DNA from 2 places in the Paenisporosarcina sp. P5_A11 genome. Region 2 is predicted to be linked to the other one. Evidence: riboswitches for the same ligand, from Rfam matches in the RefSeq annotation. Region 2 holds a riboswitch; the other holds the start of a gene.
The links. Region 2 has a riboswitch for lysine ahead of AC1DOS_RS15195 (aspartate kinase). Riboswitches for the same ligand answer to the same signal wherever they lie in the genome.
Positions count from the first base shown of each region.

Region 1: another riboswitch for lysine. It lies ahead of AC1DOS_RS00485 (amino acid permease); the one in region 2 lies ahead of AC1DOS_RS15195 (aspartate kinase).

Region 1 covers NZ_JBFUKT010000001.1:89,086-93,883, forward strand. Annotated here, with positions in the region: gene AC1DOS_RS00470 (erythromycin esterase family protein) at 1-308, shown strand, start outside; gene AC1DOS_RS00475 (YqjF family protein) at 420-1,091, opposite strand; gene AC1DOS_RS00480 (MerR family transcriptional regulator) at 1,359-2,123, opposite strand; lysine riboswitch at 2,306-2,483, shown strand; gene AC1DOS_RS00485 (amino acid permease) at 2,596-3,990, shown strand; gene AC1DOS_RS00490 (YjcZ family sporulation protein) at 4,336-4,512, opposite strand.
Region 2 covers NZ_JBFUKT010000138.1:3,727-9,162, reverse strand. Annotated here, with positions in the region: partial or broken gene AC1DOS_RS15210 (succinate dehydrogenase cytochrome b558 subunit) at 1-467, opposite strand, end outside; gene AC1DOS_RS15205 (YslB family protein) at 743-1,156, shown strand; gene AC1DOS_RS15200 (DnaJ family domain-containing protein) at 1,469-1,840, opposite strand; gene AC1DOS_RS15195 (aspartate kinase) at 1,897-3,120, opposite strand; lysine riboswitch at 3,224-3,404, opposite strand; gene uvrC (excinuclease ABC subunit UvrC) at 3,480-5,270, opposite strand; gene trxA (thioredoxin) at 5,358-5,436, opposite strand, start outside.

The sequences.
Region 1 (4,798 bases), on a different contig from region 2:
GAACCAATAGAGGGACGGTCATCGCTGCTGATGAATGGGGAATTGCATATAAACAAATTGATGTGCCTCCAGCCATGAAAGACTCTTGGGAAGCTGCACTGCATAATACAGGTGCAATTAATAAACTGTTAATCTTTAATGAAGAAAATCGACATTTGTTTAATAATTGGATTGGCCATAGAGCAATTGGCGTGGTGTACAATCCCGAATACGAAGCATATGGCAATTACGTCCCTTCAAAAATCGGAAGTCGTTATGATGCCTTTATCTACATGGATCAGACGAAAGCTCTTACTCCTCTTGACTAGAACTTCATAGTGATTTTATGTGTCTATGCGCGGATTTTTGTCGTCTATTCGCGCATTCTTGTCGTCTATTCGCGATTCCCCAAATTCTCAACACGGTTCAAGAAAAACCTTTTAATATTCCCTCACAGGCGCGAAAAATCGCGCTTTTTTCATTTTGGAATAATGAGCGACTGGACTATCTTCTTGAAAATCCCTCTGCAAAAACGACAACTTCGATTTATCATGAATTCTTCCGCTTACATGTTGCAACACCCAAGGCGAATGATAGGTATCTATTCTAAATAAATGATGTTGCGTTTTGGCCCATAAGTGATAACGCTCCGTTAGCCATTGTTCAAAATGATTACTTTCAATTGGTTTGGAAACCACTTCAAATGTAGTAATAAACATTTCAGATATACTATATGTGAATATTTTCTTATGTCGTTTTAATCTCACATTCGCATATCGGTAAGGCAAAAAGTTACCAAGAGTCGTCAACTTAACAATCAAAGAATTACTGGCTTCTAAACTAAAGGCATGAATACCTCTTCTTCCCTTGTATGTAACATACGTTCGAATATTTAATTCTAAAAAAGAACTCACCCCAGGTATAGGAGGGATAAACCTAGGTCGATTCCCTTTTACCTTAAAAAACACAAAACCGATCCATGCCATGTTGTTATATAAATCGAGTTCCAGTTCTTTAGGTATGTGATTCCTCAGCAATTCTGTAGGAACAGGCCAATGAAGAAATAATACGTCATGCCATTCCTGAGTCATTAACCACGGCTTTCTTATCATAAATTCTCTCCTCTCTGTAAGGTCTAGATACTTATTGTTTCCTACATATGGGTTATTCAAACGGATAAATCATATCCAGGGATGTCTCGATTTCAAATGATTTTATAGAGGGAAATTTCCTATTTAATGCATTTCAGACGTGAGATGCTATTTTTCAGACGTCAAGCCAAAAAAGTCAGACGTCAACATCGATTTTTCAGACGTGACCCTTAATTTTTCAGACGTCAAAAACGTGTATCGATGTTTTAGTCATCGATACACGTTTTTTTATTTGCGCAACCCAGTGTAGACATGGATAGCATCTTTAAGAAATTCAGCGGTACCTGGAACTTCTTTATCGTAATACATGGTAAATCGTTCATCATCTACGTACATTTGTGCAAGATTTTCGTGCGCTTCTTTGCTATATTCATTCCAAAAATACATAAGCCATTGTTTATGCAGATCTGCTGCTCTTTGCGCAAGGTCGCTTGATGGATCTCCTGTTTTAAATGCTTCAGCTAAAGTCGTCTGTACTTCTTCGGAAAGTCGCTTCACTTCATCGTGTTGTGATTGCGTCATGTTTTTTACTTTTGCATTGGATTTATTGACGGTTTCATCACCATACTTCTCGCGAATCTCTTTTCCGTAAGTCTTTTCATTTTGATCAATCATTTTTTGTTTAAATCCTTCAAACTTTTCATTGTCTGTCATTTCTATTTCCCCTCCCTTCGATGAAATTGTTTTTTCGACATTGGCAATTAATAAATCTAACTGGGCTCGCTTATCAAGGAGTTGCGAACGGTGATCCGCTAAGGCTTTTGCTTCATCAAAAGTTGGTGACGTCACAATTTGATTAATCGTCTCTAATTTAATTCCAAGTTCTTTATAAAACATGATTTGCTGCAGTAAATTAACTTCTTTCTCACCATAAATCCGATATCCTGATGAATTGATTCTCGCCGGCTTGAGCATGCCAATTTCATCATAATAACGCAACGTCCGGGTACTGATACCTGCCATCTTCCCAAGCTTTTGCACCGTATATTCCATACTTCACCTCCCGATAAGTTAATCGTACACCTTCACGTTACGTCAAAGTCAAACAGTTTTAAAATAATTATCGTGGGTATACAGACTTTTTAGCTCTCCCTTGTGACAATGATTATGTTTGACATCCTCTAAGAATGTATTTATATTAATACAGTTGAATAAATATATTCCTCATCAGCTCAAGATGAGGTAGAGGTCGCAATAAATATGAATAGTTTGAAGGAGAGTCAGAGAACTTGCTGATATCAAACGAAAGGATTTATTGCCGAAGTACTATAACACTCTGGTTATGGGAGCTGGGACTGTATCCGAAAGGGGCAGGACTGTCATAGTGAGTCACTATGTTGAACTATCTTTTGACTGATCCGGTTTTTGCACACCGTTTCTGAGTGTGCTTTTTTTATACTCTTTTTGACAAGACATGTAATTTCTTATTTTGAGTCAATCGAGTTTCGATAGAGAGGAAAATACGATGAATACAAATAAAAAACTTGGTTTATGGATATTAACTGCGTTAGTAGTTGGAAATATGGTGGGCTCCGGTATTTTTATGCTGCCTCGTACATTAAGCGAAGTTGCAAGCCCTGCTGGCGTTATATCGGCTTGGTTAGTCACAGGTTTCGGTGTACTAATGATTGCTCTTGTGTTTGGTAATTTGGCAATAAGAAAACCTAATCTAACCGGGGGTCCTCAAATTTATGCGAAGGAATTATTTAAGTCTGGTAGTAATGCTTCCACAATGTCAGGATTTATGTCTACTTGGGGATATTGGTTTGGGAATGTTGCTGGTAATATCGCCATCATCACAACTTTTGCAGGTTATTTAACTACGTTCTTCCCTATATTAGTAAATCAGGCTGAACTGTTTACAATTGGATCTTTCACATTAAGAGTAGGAAATGCATTAACCTTTACAGTTTGTACACTCCTTCTTTGGGGTGTTCATTTTATTATATTAAATGGTCTTGAAAATGCTGGTAAGATAAATTTCGTTGCCACAGCAACAAAAGTAATTGGTTTCATCTTATTTATTGTGATTGGTTTATTTGCATTCCAAAAAGCAAATATTCTTCCTTTTGTAGCACCAAGATACGATGAATTAGGACATTCAGTCAGTCTGTTTGGGCAAGTGAATAGTGCCGCAGTAGCCACTCTTTGGGCATTTCTTGGCATTGAATCTGCCATTGTTTTTGCTTCACGAGCTAAAAAATCAATTGACGTTAAGCGCGCAACAACGATTGGACTGCTAATCGCACTTGCCCTTTATATGGGTATCAGCACATTAGTTTTAGGTATGTTAAACCATGATGCTTTAATTGCTTCTGATAAACCGCTAATTGATGCTATTTCAACTGTGTTGGGACCAGTAGGCGGGGAAATTMTTGCAGCAATTGGATTGATTAGTTTATTTGGTTCAACAATCGGTTGGGTCATGCTAAGTGCTGAAATTCCTTATCAAGCAGCTAAACAAGGGTTATTCCTCCCTTCATTCGCAAAAGTAAATAAAAAAGGAATTCCTGTCCTTTCATTGATAATCACGAATTTAATTGGACAAGTGTTCATTTTCTCCACGATTTCGAATACGATTGCTTCAGCTTTTGATTTCATTATTATTGTAGCTACACTATCTTATTTAGTTCCTTATTTCATTTCCTCTGCATTCCAGTTAAAGCTTGTCTTTACTGGGGAAACATATACAAATGTCAGAAGTAGAATTACAGATGGGATTATCGGTGCTCTTGCTACTGCTTACTCCATCTGGGTGATTTATGCAGGAACTGCGGATATCAAAACATTTACATTTGGAGTCCTTTTACTCGCAAGCGGGATTTTATTTTATAAACAAGTAAAAAAAGCTAACATTTAATACGCAAACACCCACTTCATTATGTAGATGAAGTGGGTGTTTTAATGTCATGAGATTTAGACCTTCAATCATAATCATACATCGTGTCTTGCAATGAGCCATCTTTCGTAGAACATACACACAAAACAACCTCTCAATAATTTTGCAACAGAAATAGTGTTTTGTTCAACCTTGAACGCCATAATGACTACCTGGAAGCATATTGCGGTTAGCGATAGTTCAGATATAAAATCACAATAAAAAAGAGTGCCGTCTAAGGCACTCTTTACTCAATTTGGATAATGTTTAGGGGAATTTCAAGATATTCATCACTTATACGTGCGTAAATATCTTGTAACTACTTACTTAGCATCTCTTATGGTTAAAAGTTGCTCCGATAATGATCAATAAGATGAAAAGAACTACAATTAATGCAAAAGTGCTACCTCTACGAGGGCAGCATTCCTCGTGCTGACCACCACCACATGGTGCAAAACCCCCACAAGCGCCGTAACCGCCACCGTAACCGCCATAATAATCCATGATAAAGTCCCCCTTTCCTTCAATGATTATTATTATCTTATGTAATTTATAAAGAGGGACCTAGGGATTTCGCGGAGTTTTTAATATAACAAAAGAAATGAAAGTAAAGTAAGAGCATTTCGTAAAGATGCTAATAGCGGTAATGGTTTACAGGGATGCTTCACATGTTATGTTAAAATTAGTGACCACAAATTGACATAGCCCAGATTTTATGTAATAATAATCTAGTTAACAAATAGCAATTAAGATTTGAAATTCTGGCATCTACTCGATGTTTTTGATTAAA
Region 2 (5,436 bases):
TGGAATGTTGCAGATACAACACCAACCACGTAGAATACAAACATTAATGGATTTGCTAAAATATCAGCCATCATGTCAAAGTTAACTTCATCAGCACCAATTGCTTTTTGGATTCTTGTCTCAAATATATGCCATGCAATAAACACGACAAGAATAACTCCTGTTACACGTTGTAAAAGAAACATCCAGTTACGGAACGTGCCATAACGCTGTGTGTTACTTTTTGCAGTAAAAGATATGTACACACCATAGAATGCATGGAACATTAAAGGAATGTAGATGACAAACCATTCCAAAAATAATACGAATGGTAAACTTTCCATAAAGTGCGAAGCTTTGTTAAATGCCTCAGGTCCCTGCGTAGCAAAATGGTTAATAACCAAATGCTGTGCCACGAACAAACCTATTGGAATAATTCCAAGTAGAGAATGCAACCGGCGTAAATAAAATTCATTATCTTTCGACAAGACTGTTACCCCCCTCATTACTTCAAAATAGACAGACAAATTTAGACCCTCGTATGAAACGAAAGCAACATTGACTGCATATCTCATCATGGTACAATATTATGACATGTTTATTGTACTCCCATCATAAGGGAGCGTCAAGACAAGGTAGCCTACTACATATGACATTAAAATGCAGGATAATTCTCGATTTCTCATCTTTTTCCTACCTTGCACATGAATAATTCTTAGATTAATAAAGTTAAACGTGAATTTAGTTAGAAAGCGGGATTTATATGACATTGACAGATACAAAAACAGTACCAGCTTTTGGATATGAATTAATTAGAGATCATGTACTTTCGACAATTTTAGGCAAGCATGAAGATGATATTTTATATTGGTCAGGAAAAGAATTAGCACGCAAGTTTCAGCTGTTCTCAATGGAGGAAGTATCTTCCTTTTTTGAAGAAGCTGGCTGGGGTGTGTTAACTCTTGATAGTCTTTCAAAGGATGAAGCATTTTATACACTAACTGGCGAACCAGATGCACTTCAAATCGACAAGCGTTGTTTTCGCCTAGAAGCTGGCTTTTTGGCGCAACAGCAACAAAAGTTAGGTGGCTACTTGACAGAATGCTTCGAGGAAAAATTTATAAAGAAAAACATCATCCACTTTCATATAAAATGGGATTTAAAAGAAAAGATTTAGTGGAACCAGCCAGCATGCACCTTTTGGGTGCATGCTGGTTTTTTTGAGGGGGAATTGATGGATTCCTACGTCGATGCGATTTTTTCCTACGTGAACCCTCATTTTTCCTACGTCAATGCTCAAATCTCCTACGTCAACTCACTTTTTTCCTACGTCATTTCCTTTTTCAGACGGCACGCCTCTTTTTTCAGACGTCACCCATCTCTTTTCAGACGTCAACGCCAAAAAGTGCGACTGAGCAACCGCTCAGTTGCACTTTTTGGTCGAAATACAAAAAAAGCTGGCGTCACTTCAAAGTGACTACCAGCTTTTTTAATCCCATTTAAATCTATCGCTCATTTCAGATTGATATTGCTTAAAAGCACTACTATTTGTTTGAATCCCTTTTTTCGATAACATTCGGTTCATTTGTGTCAGTTTTTGATTGTATTGTTGTTCCAATTCGGTTTTTTCTTTACCTAAGGCTTTTTTCATTTGATGTTGCAAATCGCTCATTTCTTCTTTTATGAATTGAGCTTCTGCGTCATGTCCTGAATTTTTCAAGATGCGCATGACCATTCGAATATCTTCCGGGTAATGAGCAAATTCATCTGGTGGTAAAGGTTTTCCCGCTCCAGGCAAATTGTCAAACTGTCCCTCACGCTGTGCTTTTTTGATTAAATCCTCCACTAGATGCCAGTTCATTTCTCACACTACCTCTCATGATTATGAATATATTCCCATTATATCATGAAACTTCCTTACACTCGAACTGCAGTTAATTCATATTCATCATGCAATGCATTGGCCGCTTTTAGCATTTCACTTTCAGGGACAACAACCGAAACTTTAATTTCTGATGTACTTACCATTTTCACGGGAATTCCTTCTATGCGCAAACGATCGAACATTTGAGCAGCTACACCAGGATTAGATACCATGCCTGATCCAACGATTGAAACTTTGGCTAAACCTACTTCGTAATTCATAGATTGGTAACCAAGATCAGCTTTATTACTTTCTAACACTTGTACCGCTTCAGCAAAATCTTCTTTTTTAATAGAAAATGACACACTTGGTTGTATGCCTTCCATGATACTTTGAACAATAATGTCAACGTTCACATGATGTTTAGCTAGTGTTGTGAAAATTTTTGCGAGAGAGCCGTTAAATGGCACTTTATATGCTACCGTCATACGAACAATCTCCGGTTCAAATGCAACACCGCGCACAATTAGGTTTTTCTCCAATGTGGGTTCCTCCAATAATATCGTCCCTGTTTCTTCGGTTAAGCTAGATCGAACACTAAGTGGCATGGAATAATTTTTGGCAAATTCGACTGCACGTGGATGTAATACACCCGCACCTAAATTGGCAAGCTCTAGCATTTCATCATATGCTAGTTCCTGTAATTTTCGAGCACCTTCCACGCAACGTGGATCTGATGTATAAATACCATTGACATCCGTGTAAATATCACATTGGTCCGCCTGAATGGCTGCTGCTATTGCAACAGCCGTTGTATCAGAACCTCCACGTCCGAGCGTTGTAATTTCACCGAATGCGTCCATGCCTTGAAACCCAGCAACCACTACTACCTGTCCAGAGGTCAAAGCTTGTTCAATGCGAATGGTATCAATGTGCTCGATTCGAGCATTACGATGAACCGATTCTGTTCCAATTCCTGCTTGCCAGCCAGTGAATGACACCGCATCTTGCCCCATATGTTGAAGTGCCATCGTAAGTAAGGAAATCGTCACTTGTTCTCCAGTTGATAGCAACATATCCATTTCACGTTTTGAAGGCTCTGCTGATAAATCTTGTGCTAAACGCATTAATTCATCAGTCGTTTTGCCCATTGCTGAGACAACCACAACAATTTCATGCCCTTTTGCAGTTTCACCTATGATGCGCTTTGCGACGTTTCGAATGCGTTCTGTGTTGCCAACTGATGTTCCTCCAAATTTCATGACCAAACGACTCAATGTAAACTCTCCCTTATTTCCAAAGAAGCTAAAAAAGACAGCCTATCCACGAGTGATCGTGAAAAGCTGTCTCCATGCATGACCGTTCTTAAAGAAGCGTCCATGTGAAGATAGCCCTCCAGAATCCAATTAGATTCTGACAATCCTGCATTTATTCAATGCAAAACCAGTGCGACATTAGACAGTTAATATCGTACTTCGGCGAATTTCCCTTTCAAAAGCAGTCAACGGATCTGTTCATCCTCATGCAAGTTACTGATGATTTTCGCACCTCTATCACCACTTTTTCAATGATAGTTCAAACATACTTTGAACTTTCATTAGTGATTCAATTTCAGTGAGTCAACAATATCATAAGATTACTCTTTTGACAATGACTCATTTTTAAAGTATTCAGACATGGATTCAGCAATTTGCAAAGGCAACCCTGATCCTTTTAATTCATCAACAGATGCTTCTTTAATACGTTTTACAGAGCCAAAATGTTTAAGTAACATTTTTTTGCGTTTAGGACCTATTCCTTCAAATCCATCTAAAGCCGAAGCTATGGTTTGCTTGCCTCGTTGTTGTCGATGGAAAGTAATCGCAAATCGATGCACTTCATCTTGAATACGTTGCAGTAAATAAAAACCTTCACTCGTTCGTTTTAACGGGATGATTTGAGGTGGTTCTCCGTATAACAAAGAAGATGTTTGGTGTTTCGCATCTTTCGCAAGACCCGCAATCGGAATGGATAAACCTAGTTCGTCTTCAATAATTTCTCGAGCGCTTTCCATTTGCCCTTTCCCGCCATCAATGACAATTAAATCTGGAAGAGGTAGATGGTCATTTAACACACGTGTATATCGACGTCGAATAACTTCTCGCATCGCCCCGTAGTCATCATGTCGTGCTGCAGTTTTTGTTTTGTATTTACGATAATCTTTTCGGTTCGGTTTGCCATCAATAAATGAAACCATTGCTGAAACTGCATCTGCTCCATAAATATGAGAGTTATCAAATGCTTCAATCCGAAGCGGCGGAGCAATGTTCATGGCTATACCTAATTCTTCTACAGCACCAATTGTTCGTTGTTCTTGGCGGTCAATAAGCTGGAATTTCTCTCGTATGGCAATTTCGGCATTTTTAGTCGCTAATTCAATCATCTGCTTTTTCTTGCCACGACTTGGAGAAGCCACTTTGATTTCAAGCAATTGCTTAGCTAATTCTAAATCAACTGAAAGCGGCAACAATACTTCCTTAGGTTTTATATGATGAGGTTGATCATAAAACTGACCTAAAAATGTTAAAAATTCATCATCAGGATCTTGGATTAACGGGAATACCGATACATCTCGTTCTATTAGTTTACCCTGTCGCACAAAGAAAACTTGAACACACATCCAACCTTTATCAATGGCAAAGCCAAAAATATCACGATCCGTAAAGTCGTTCGTCGTCATTTTTTGTTTTTCCATGACTGTTTCTATATGTGTGATTTGATCACGGTATTCTTTTGCTCTTTCAAATTCCAAATTCTCGGCCGCTGATGACATTTTTTCTGTTAGTTCTTGTTTGACTTGCTGATAACCACCATTTAAAAAACGTGTAATTTCATCAATAATCTCCCGATATGCATCTTGCTCAATAGGCTTTACACAAGGTGCTAAACACTGGCCTAAATGATAGTACAAACAAACCCGGTCTGGTAATGTCGGGCATTTTCGCAGTGGGTATAAACGATCAAGTAGTTTTTTGGTTTCACTAGCGGCATACGCATTAGGGTAAGGCCCAAAGTATTTTCCTTTGTCCTTTTTAACTTGTCGTGTCGTAATCAATTTCGGATGTTTTTCACCAGTTATTTTAATATATGGATACGTTTTATCATCTTTTAACATGATGTTATATTTCGGATCATGTTTTTTGATTAAATTTAACTCTAAAATGAGCGCTTCAATGTCTGATGATGTCACGATATATTCGAAGTCTACGATTTCATTGACGAGACGTTGTGTTTTCCCGTCATGACTACCCGTGAAATACGAGCGCACACGGTTTTTCAATACTTTTGCTTTACCAACATAAATAATCGTATCCTGTCTGTCTTTCATTAAATAAACACCAGGATGGTCTGGTAAAATTGCGCATTTCTGTTGTATTAATTCATTCATACTTGTCATCACCTGTTGAAAAAAACCGGGTGCCCATGGGTACCCGGTTTTTAATATTATTTTACTATTACTTATAATACTGTTTAATTAAGAGTGTTTGTTTACAAGTTCTACTAATGCTTCTTTCGGGTTAAATCCAACTACTTTATCAACTGGTTGCCCGTCT